One region of the Sporosarcina sp. SG10008 genome, then DNA from elsewhere that is predicted to be linked to it. Evidence: riboswitches for the same ligand, from Rfam matches in the RefSeq annotation. Region 1 holds a riboswitch; each other region holds the start of a gene.
The links. A riboswitch is a leader RNA that binds a small molecule or an ion and turns the genes downstream of it on or off. The one in region 1 is predicted to bind thiamine pyrophosphate.
Positions count from the first base shown of each region.

Region 2: linked by a shared signal. The riboswitch ahead of tenA (thiaminase II) and the one ahead of ACGLYD_RS02925 (acetylornithine deacetylase) in region 1 are both predicted to bind thiamine pyrophosphate.
Region 3: linked by a shared signal. The riboswitch ahead of thiT (energy-coupled thiamine transporter ThiT) and the one ahead of ACGLYD_RS02925 (acetylornithine deacetylase) in region 1 are both predicted to bind thiamine pyrophosphate.

Region 1 is NZ_CP172607.1:569,271-571,543, reverse strand. Features, by position in the region: gene ACGLYD_RS02925 (acetylornithine deacetylase) at 1-1,247, opposite strand, end outside; TPP riboswitch at 1,459-1,561, opposite strand; gene ACGLYD_RS02920 (S-layer homology domain-containing protein) at 1,580-2,273, opposite strand, start outside.
Region 2 is NZ_CP172607.1:848,420-850,692, reverse strand. Features, by position in the region: gene ACGLYD_RS04270 (exonuclease SbcCD subunit D) at 1-774, opposite strand, end outside; TPP riboswitch at 925-1,028, shown strand; gene tenA (thiaminase II) at 1,136-1,828, shown strand; gene ACGLYD_RS04260 (ABC transporter ATP-binding protein) at 1,815-2,273, shown strand, end outside.
Region 3 is NZ_CP172607.1:106,582-108,854, reverse strand. Features, by position in the region: gene ACGLYD_RS00490 (tryptophan-rich sensory protein) at 1-399, shown strand, start outside; gene thiT (energy-coupled thiamine transporter ThiT) at 685-1,242, opposite strand; TPP riboswitch at 1,323-1,424, opposite strand; gene ACGLYD_RS00480 (DUF4870 domain-containing protein) at 1,663-2,004, shown strand; gene ACGLYD_RS00475 (hypothetical protein) at 2,068-2,184, shown strand.

The DNA.
Region 1 (2,273 bases):
ATAAATATCATAAGCGTCTTGGTAAATACCACTAATTCTTCAATGTTTATCTTTTCATCGACTGAATGTGCCTCTTCCAACTTTCCAGGACCATAGATAACAGTTGGAATTCCTGCTGCACCTAGCCATCCAGCATCTGTTACTGATCTCGACATACCTATTATTGCAGGACTTTTTTCGGTTTGTTCATGACAATGTGCAAGAAGTTGAACAGCTGCATGGTCCGCATTCATTTCAAGCGCCGGAAATATTTCTCCACGTTCTTCAATCATTGATTTTCCACCCCAGCGAAAGTGAATGGGATTTTCTCTTAACCACGTGTCTGCTTTTGCTACATGGTTCAAATGCTCTTCGATTTCTTTTGTTACAGATTGATAGGTTTCATTCGGATAGAAATGAACGGTGATCCAGAGCCGACATTCATCCGCCACAAAAGCTGCATGCCTTCCTCCTTCTATAACTGCTGGATTAATAGTAGTGGCGCCAGGCGCAAAATCCGGATATTTTTTTGTCACAGCCCAGTGACGTTCTAAATCTTGTAATCCAGCAATAACCTTCATCATCTTTTCTATCGCACTAGCCCCATTAACCGAACCGCCTGCATGAAGCATACTCATCCTCATTGCATCATGGAAAACTTCCTTACTTTTAATCGTTATCCAGCCGGTAATCACACCACCCTGACCATGGATTTGACGATCACTGCCATCGACTACAAGTGCAAAGTCTGCTGTATAGCCTTTTTCCATACATGAAAGTGTTCCAGCCTCTCCCGCTTCCTCCCCAATGACAGTCTGAATTTGCAAATCACCTTTCAGTTCCACACCTAGTTCGTTTAATAATTTAACGGCTAGTAAAGTCGCCGCTACTGCACCTTTCATATCGGATGTTCCTCGCCCATATGCGTTGCCATCTTTAGTCGTCAGTTCAAAGACAGGCACAGTCCACTCTGTTTCATACCCCACTTCTGCAACGTCTATATGTCCATTAATGATTAGGCTGTTATATAGGTTTCCATCCGTTCCCTTTTTAATGCCTACAACGTTCGGGTCGCTAGGAAATACATCCCAACTAACCGTTTCAAATTTTTCTTGTTCTAAAAAATCTTGAATATACCGCTGTACGCCTGTTGTATTTCTTGCCGGTGGACTAACTGTCGGGAAACGAACGAGGTCCGCTAGCAATTGCACTAACTCCTCTTGACGTTCATCAACTAGGTTACTAATTCTATTTTCCATTTTACTCATCCATCCCTTATCTATATTTTTGGTAGGTGAATCTATATACGTTGTAATAAAGAATTCCATTGAATTCACTACGGCGCTAGCCCTTGTAATGCGCCTTCGCACAGTTCACTATCTTTATTTCATTTGTTCAACATATATACACTGGAACAGAAAACAGCCGCTTTCCATAATCGGAAGGCGGCTGTTTTCTACGTATATAAAGACATTATGTGTAAAGTTTCAGCTGCTTCCCTACGCTAGTATGAACTAGATCAGGTTCGAAGGGTTTACATCTATGATGTGTCTCAGCCTAAACGGCTCCCCTAGCAGTATCTATTTAGTTTTTTTCTTCTTCACAATGCATCTGTTCTTTCTTCCCCTTTAGGAAGATAGTTTGATAAGTCGATATCACGTAACCCGTTCTTTATTTTAGTTGTGTAACCTAAATTTTCATTCGATAAAAACGAAGCTTTTGAAGCAATCATTTCTTCTAATAAAGGCAAATACGTCGGATCAATATCTTTCCAAAGTTTGTACGAATTTATTAAGTCCTCTAAAGTCAGGTGCTTGTAATCATCGCCTTTATAGTCACGTAATGCGGAAATACGATACCAAATATCGCCATTATCACGAATCCAATCATCTTTATCCGCTACAATCGCTGTTTGTATAGCCTGCGCTGTATCTAAATACTTCTGATCACCGAACTCATTATAAGCCATGAGTAAAACGTTCATACCGCCCAACACATGATTCATAGAGGCATGTGTCGTTACTTGCTGTGCAATCGGGAAGTAATCCGCGATGTAGTAAGACTCGTCATTCACAGGAATGACGTTTCCTTTACTTTTTTGTGAGACTAGTAAGTCAGCATAATTACGCAATGGCTCTTTCGCATTCTCAATTCCAAAATCAGCACCACTATTATAGTAGAAAAGCGCGATTTGCTCATTAAAACGTGTATCAATGAATGGAGCTGTAATGTCATATAAATCTTTCAAATAGGTGCTTGTAACTTCTGTTTCCCAATAATCTTTGTCACCTTTG
Region 2 (2,273 bases), 280 kb from region 1:
AGCGTCAAGTTCGATAATTAGAAACCCTTTATTATGATGTTCTTCTGAAATCGAATATTTCATTGGCGAACCCGCAAATCGCACTGTTTCATTTAACACATAATGTGCCTGATGTAGGTGGCCAAGTGCAGTATAATTAAATCCTTCGAAAAGATGCGCCGACACATATTCTGCCCCACCAATTGCCAACGGTCGTTCGGAGTCACTCGTGTTATTTTCACTTTCTCCGTGAGGTGTCACAAAAGCATGTCCAACAAATACATGTCGGACCCCCTCTGCCATTTGTTCACGGATAGTTGCCGTCACTTTCTTCATCGCATCGTTATGGTTCACAATCGTTTCATCTTCGTGCAAATGTTTTACAACAGAAGGATCCGCAAATGGTACGAGATGGAAATGAACCTCACCGTAGTCATCTGACAAAACGACCGGTTCGATTACTTTCGTCATCTGACCTGCAATATGGTAGCCATTTACTCGCATCAATCCGCTTCCAAAATGGAGGCGTCCCGGGCTATCATGGTTTCCTCCAATCGCTAGGACAGGTATTCCAAGTTCCATAGTAATTTTTCCAAGCACTTCGTCAAGTAGTGCAATCGCTTCTGTAGGTGGCACCGCACGGTCATACAAATCGCCTGCGATAACGACCGCATCTGGCTTCTCTTTTTTGACTGCCTCTACAAATTGATCAAGCACATAACGCTGTCCTTCTGTCATATATATACCTTGAACGAGCTTGCCTAAATGCCAGTCCGCTGTATGGAAAAATTTCAAATTCATTTCCCCCTTCAATACTTTTTCTTTCTACTTTACAGGATAATTCTCGTAAAAGGAAACATACATTCCTTTCTAACTTTTCACAAAGTTAAGGTTGACCTTCTATTTTTAATATGCTTATAATGGGGATGAGTCCAATTTCATATGATCCACCGCTAGGGGTGCTCTAACAGAGCTGAGAGAGGCATGTGCCTTGACCCTTATAACTTGAACTGGTTAATACCAGCGTAAGGAAGAGGTGCTGACACAATAATTCTGCCGGTCTATTTTCCGGGATACTTTTGATTGTCTACAACCCACTTCTTCTTCAAGGAGTGGGTTTTTTGGTTTTCAAGAATACAAAGGGAGTGTTGATATCATGAAGTTCACTGACCGTTTGTTAGAAAAGACGTTACCAATCTGGAGACAGAATCATAGCCATCCGTTCGTACAAGGAATTGGCGATGGGACGCTTGATCCGGATAAATTCAGGTTTTATATGGTACAGGATTACTTGTATTTGATTGATTATGCAAAACTGTTTGCGATTGGGGCTGTAAAAGCCGACGACTTGGAAACGATGGGCAAATTCGCGACACTACTCGATGGGACGCTGAACAAGGAAATGGCCCTGCATCGAAGCTACGCACTGCGGTTCGGCATTTCTGAACAGGAACTTGAAAACGCTAAGCCGTCACCAATTGTTCTTGCCTATACACACTACATGTTACACGTCTGTCAAAATGGAACCGTTGCGGAAGTGATGGCTGCTCTGCTTCCTTGCGCATGGAGTTACTGGGAAATCGGTAAGGAGCTAAATGCTATTCCAGGTGCTGCCGATCACTCGTTATATGGCGATTGGATTCAGATGTATTCTTCGGATGAATTCAAGGAACTTGCGGGCTGGTGTATTGATTTAATGAACAAATCAGCAGAAGGAAAACCGGAGCATGAACTGTTAAAGCTCGAGGAGATCTTCCTCAATACAACTCGTTATGAATATATGTTTTGGGATATGGCAAATACAAAACAAATGTGGCCTGGAGTTGAAATGATAAATGCTATCGTTTGACGGTGTTTCATTCACGTACGAATCAGGCAACAGCATACTCGATAATCTGTCATTCAACATTCTTCCCAGTGAGTTTATTTCGATAATTGGTGTTAGCGGTTCCGGTAAAAGTACGATTTTTCGTCTTGTAACCGGATTAGATGAACCCTCAGGGGGTACCATTTCTCTTGAAGGGAATCCAAATACTCAGCGCCTTGGAAAGGTCGGCTATATGCCACAACAAGATTTGTTACTGCCTTGGCGAACCATTTTAGAAAATGCATGTCTTCCGCTTGAAGTAGCCGGATTAGATAAGAAGGCCGCCAAGGAACAAGTACAACCATTATTACAAGAGTTCGGTCTTGGTGGAACAGAGGATAACTATCCAGGAGAACTTTCGGGTGGAATGAAGCAGCGCGTCGCTTTCTTACGCGCTGTTCTTTCTGGCAATTCCCTACTATTGTTG
Region 3 (2,273 bases), 460 kb from region 1:
CTGGTTCTTCTTTTAACACTGTTAACCATTTATTTTACTTATTCTATAAAAAATAGTCATATTCATGGTAGAGTTCCGATTGCTGTCTATCTAGGATGGGTTTTTGTCGCGACCATTGCAAATATCAGTTATGTCCTTACTTTGCATGAATGGTCTGGTTGGGGACTAAGTGACCCGCTATGGACCGTCATCTACTTGACTATCGCAACCGCTATTGCACTTCATTTTTTATACCATTACGCGGATATAGCATTTAGTGCTGTCTTCATATGGGCATTTATAGGTATCACTGTAAAAAACGGTGCTGATGAACTATTCGTCTCTGCCGCAGCCCTATTTCTTGCAGCTACAATCGCAGGATTCATGTTCTTCAGACGAAAGTCATTCACACCTAAATAAAAGTGTAAGACGCTGTTTAGCCCCGACAAGCGCTGAAAGACTTGAAGACAAAGTCGGTCTTTGCCTTTTCGGCAAGACTGAAATTAAAGAAAGGCAGTCTAAAATCGCGACATCCTGTCGCAACAAGGAGGGATGTAGCTCAATCCCTCCCCACTGCATGACCCACTTCGTGTGGGCCCAGGGGCTGGCGTCTGGAGTCTAGACATCGATCCATGTAGAACAACTTATACTTTCTTACCTTTAAAAAAATCGCCGTCCTCCCACATTGGGCAGAACGGCGATTTTCTATTTTCTCTCTAAAAGACGCGGTGCTGTAGTGAATAATATTGACGCAACAATTGCTGATAATATTATTGAAGGTATCATGTAACTTGCATTGTATACGAGTGAATAGAGCCATACGGGCTGTCCCTCAGGTGCATAAGATGCAAAAAATACAATTCCACCAATGAAGTGAATCAAGTATCGAAGTATGCCACCGATAACTGTCCCCAGAACGATTGCTGTAACCATTGAGCCTTTGTTGCCTTTTACTTTACTACTTAACAGCCATGCAAGTGTAACACCTGCCACTCCAACCAACGTGTACGCCACGAAGTAATCAAGCGCAGCCTGTATTATATTAAAGACATAGCCTCCCATCATCAGTTGCAATAACCCACTGACGAAGCCAGTCAGCATACCGCCTGCAATCCCCCATCTAAATGCCATGACAACAATCGGCAACATTGACAGCGTAACCGAGCCACCCTGTGGCATTTTAAAACCAATCTGATCAAGCACAAATGAAATTGCACCTAAAATAGCTATTTCAAGTAAAAGTTGAAGTCTTTTCCGATCCAAATTAATTCATCCCTTTCCTAGCTCAGCGAAAGATGTGGGCATAAAAAAAGACATCCCGAAATAGATGGGACATCGAATATGTCAATTTCCATCCACATTCCTACGCAAGAATAATCTTACAGGTTCTAAGGGTCAGGACGTGCTGTCCAATCTCAGCCAAATAGGCTCCCCCTGTGGTTCCAGTAATTTAGTTGTCTAGTTCATTGTATAAGATGGGGATCCTATAAGCAAGATGATTAACAGGGATGTTAATTATCCTATATATGTTGAAATTAAGAATTCCATTAAATTCGATGTGGCGCTAGGAGATGCCGCCAATCTCAGGCTCCAGTTAACCCTTGTATGGCCTCTTCGCCAAGTTTAATCTAGGGATTCATTTACTCAATATATATATAGTTAAACTAAAATGGAGGGATTCGTGTGTCGAACAATAAACTGTTAGCCGCCCTATGCTACTTTAGTGTCTTCTTCACCCCTTTACTTATACCCGTCATTATTTATTTCGTTTCGGATGACCGTGAAGTAAAACACCATGCCAAGCGCTCTCTCGTTTCACATCTTGTTCCTGTCGTACTTCTTATTGCAGGATTTATCATTTTTTCTTTTTCAATGTTTTCCTTTACCTACGACCTGAATGTAATGCCTAGTGGTAACTTTGGATTTTGGCAATTAACACCTGTCTTATTCATGCTAGTTTATGGAGTTTTGCTCATAGCAATTCTAATTTGGAATGTGTTTCAAGGTGTTAAAGTATTGAAGTGAATGTTTATAAAACCACCTATTCGGGAAAAAAGTAACAAATGCTGTGTTTAGGAGTGATTCGTAATGAATATTGGAAAATTATTAAAAACCGCTATTAAATTGGCGCCTATCGTCTATCCAATTGTTCGCAAAGTAATGAAAGAAAAAAAAGCAACAAGCACGACAATCCCAAAGAAATAATTCGACAGTCTGCAAACGTTTTTTAAGTTTGTAGGCTTTTTTGTTCAGCTCCATATGATATAGTATGGTATGGAAAAGAATGAACGGAA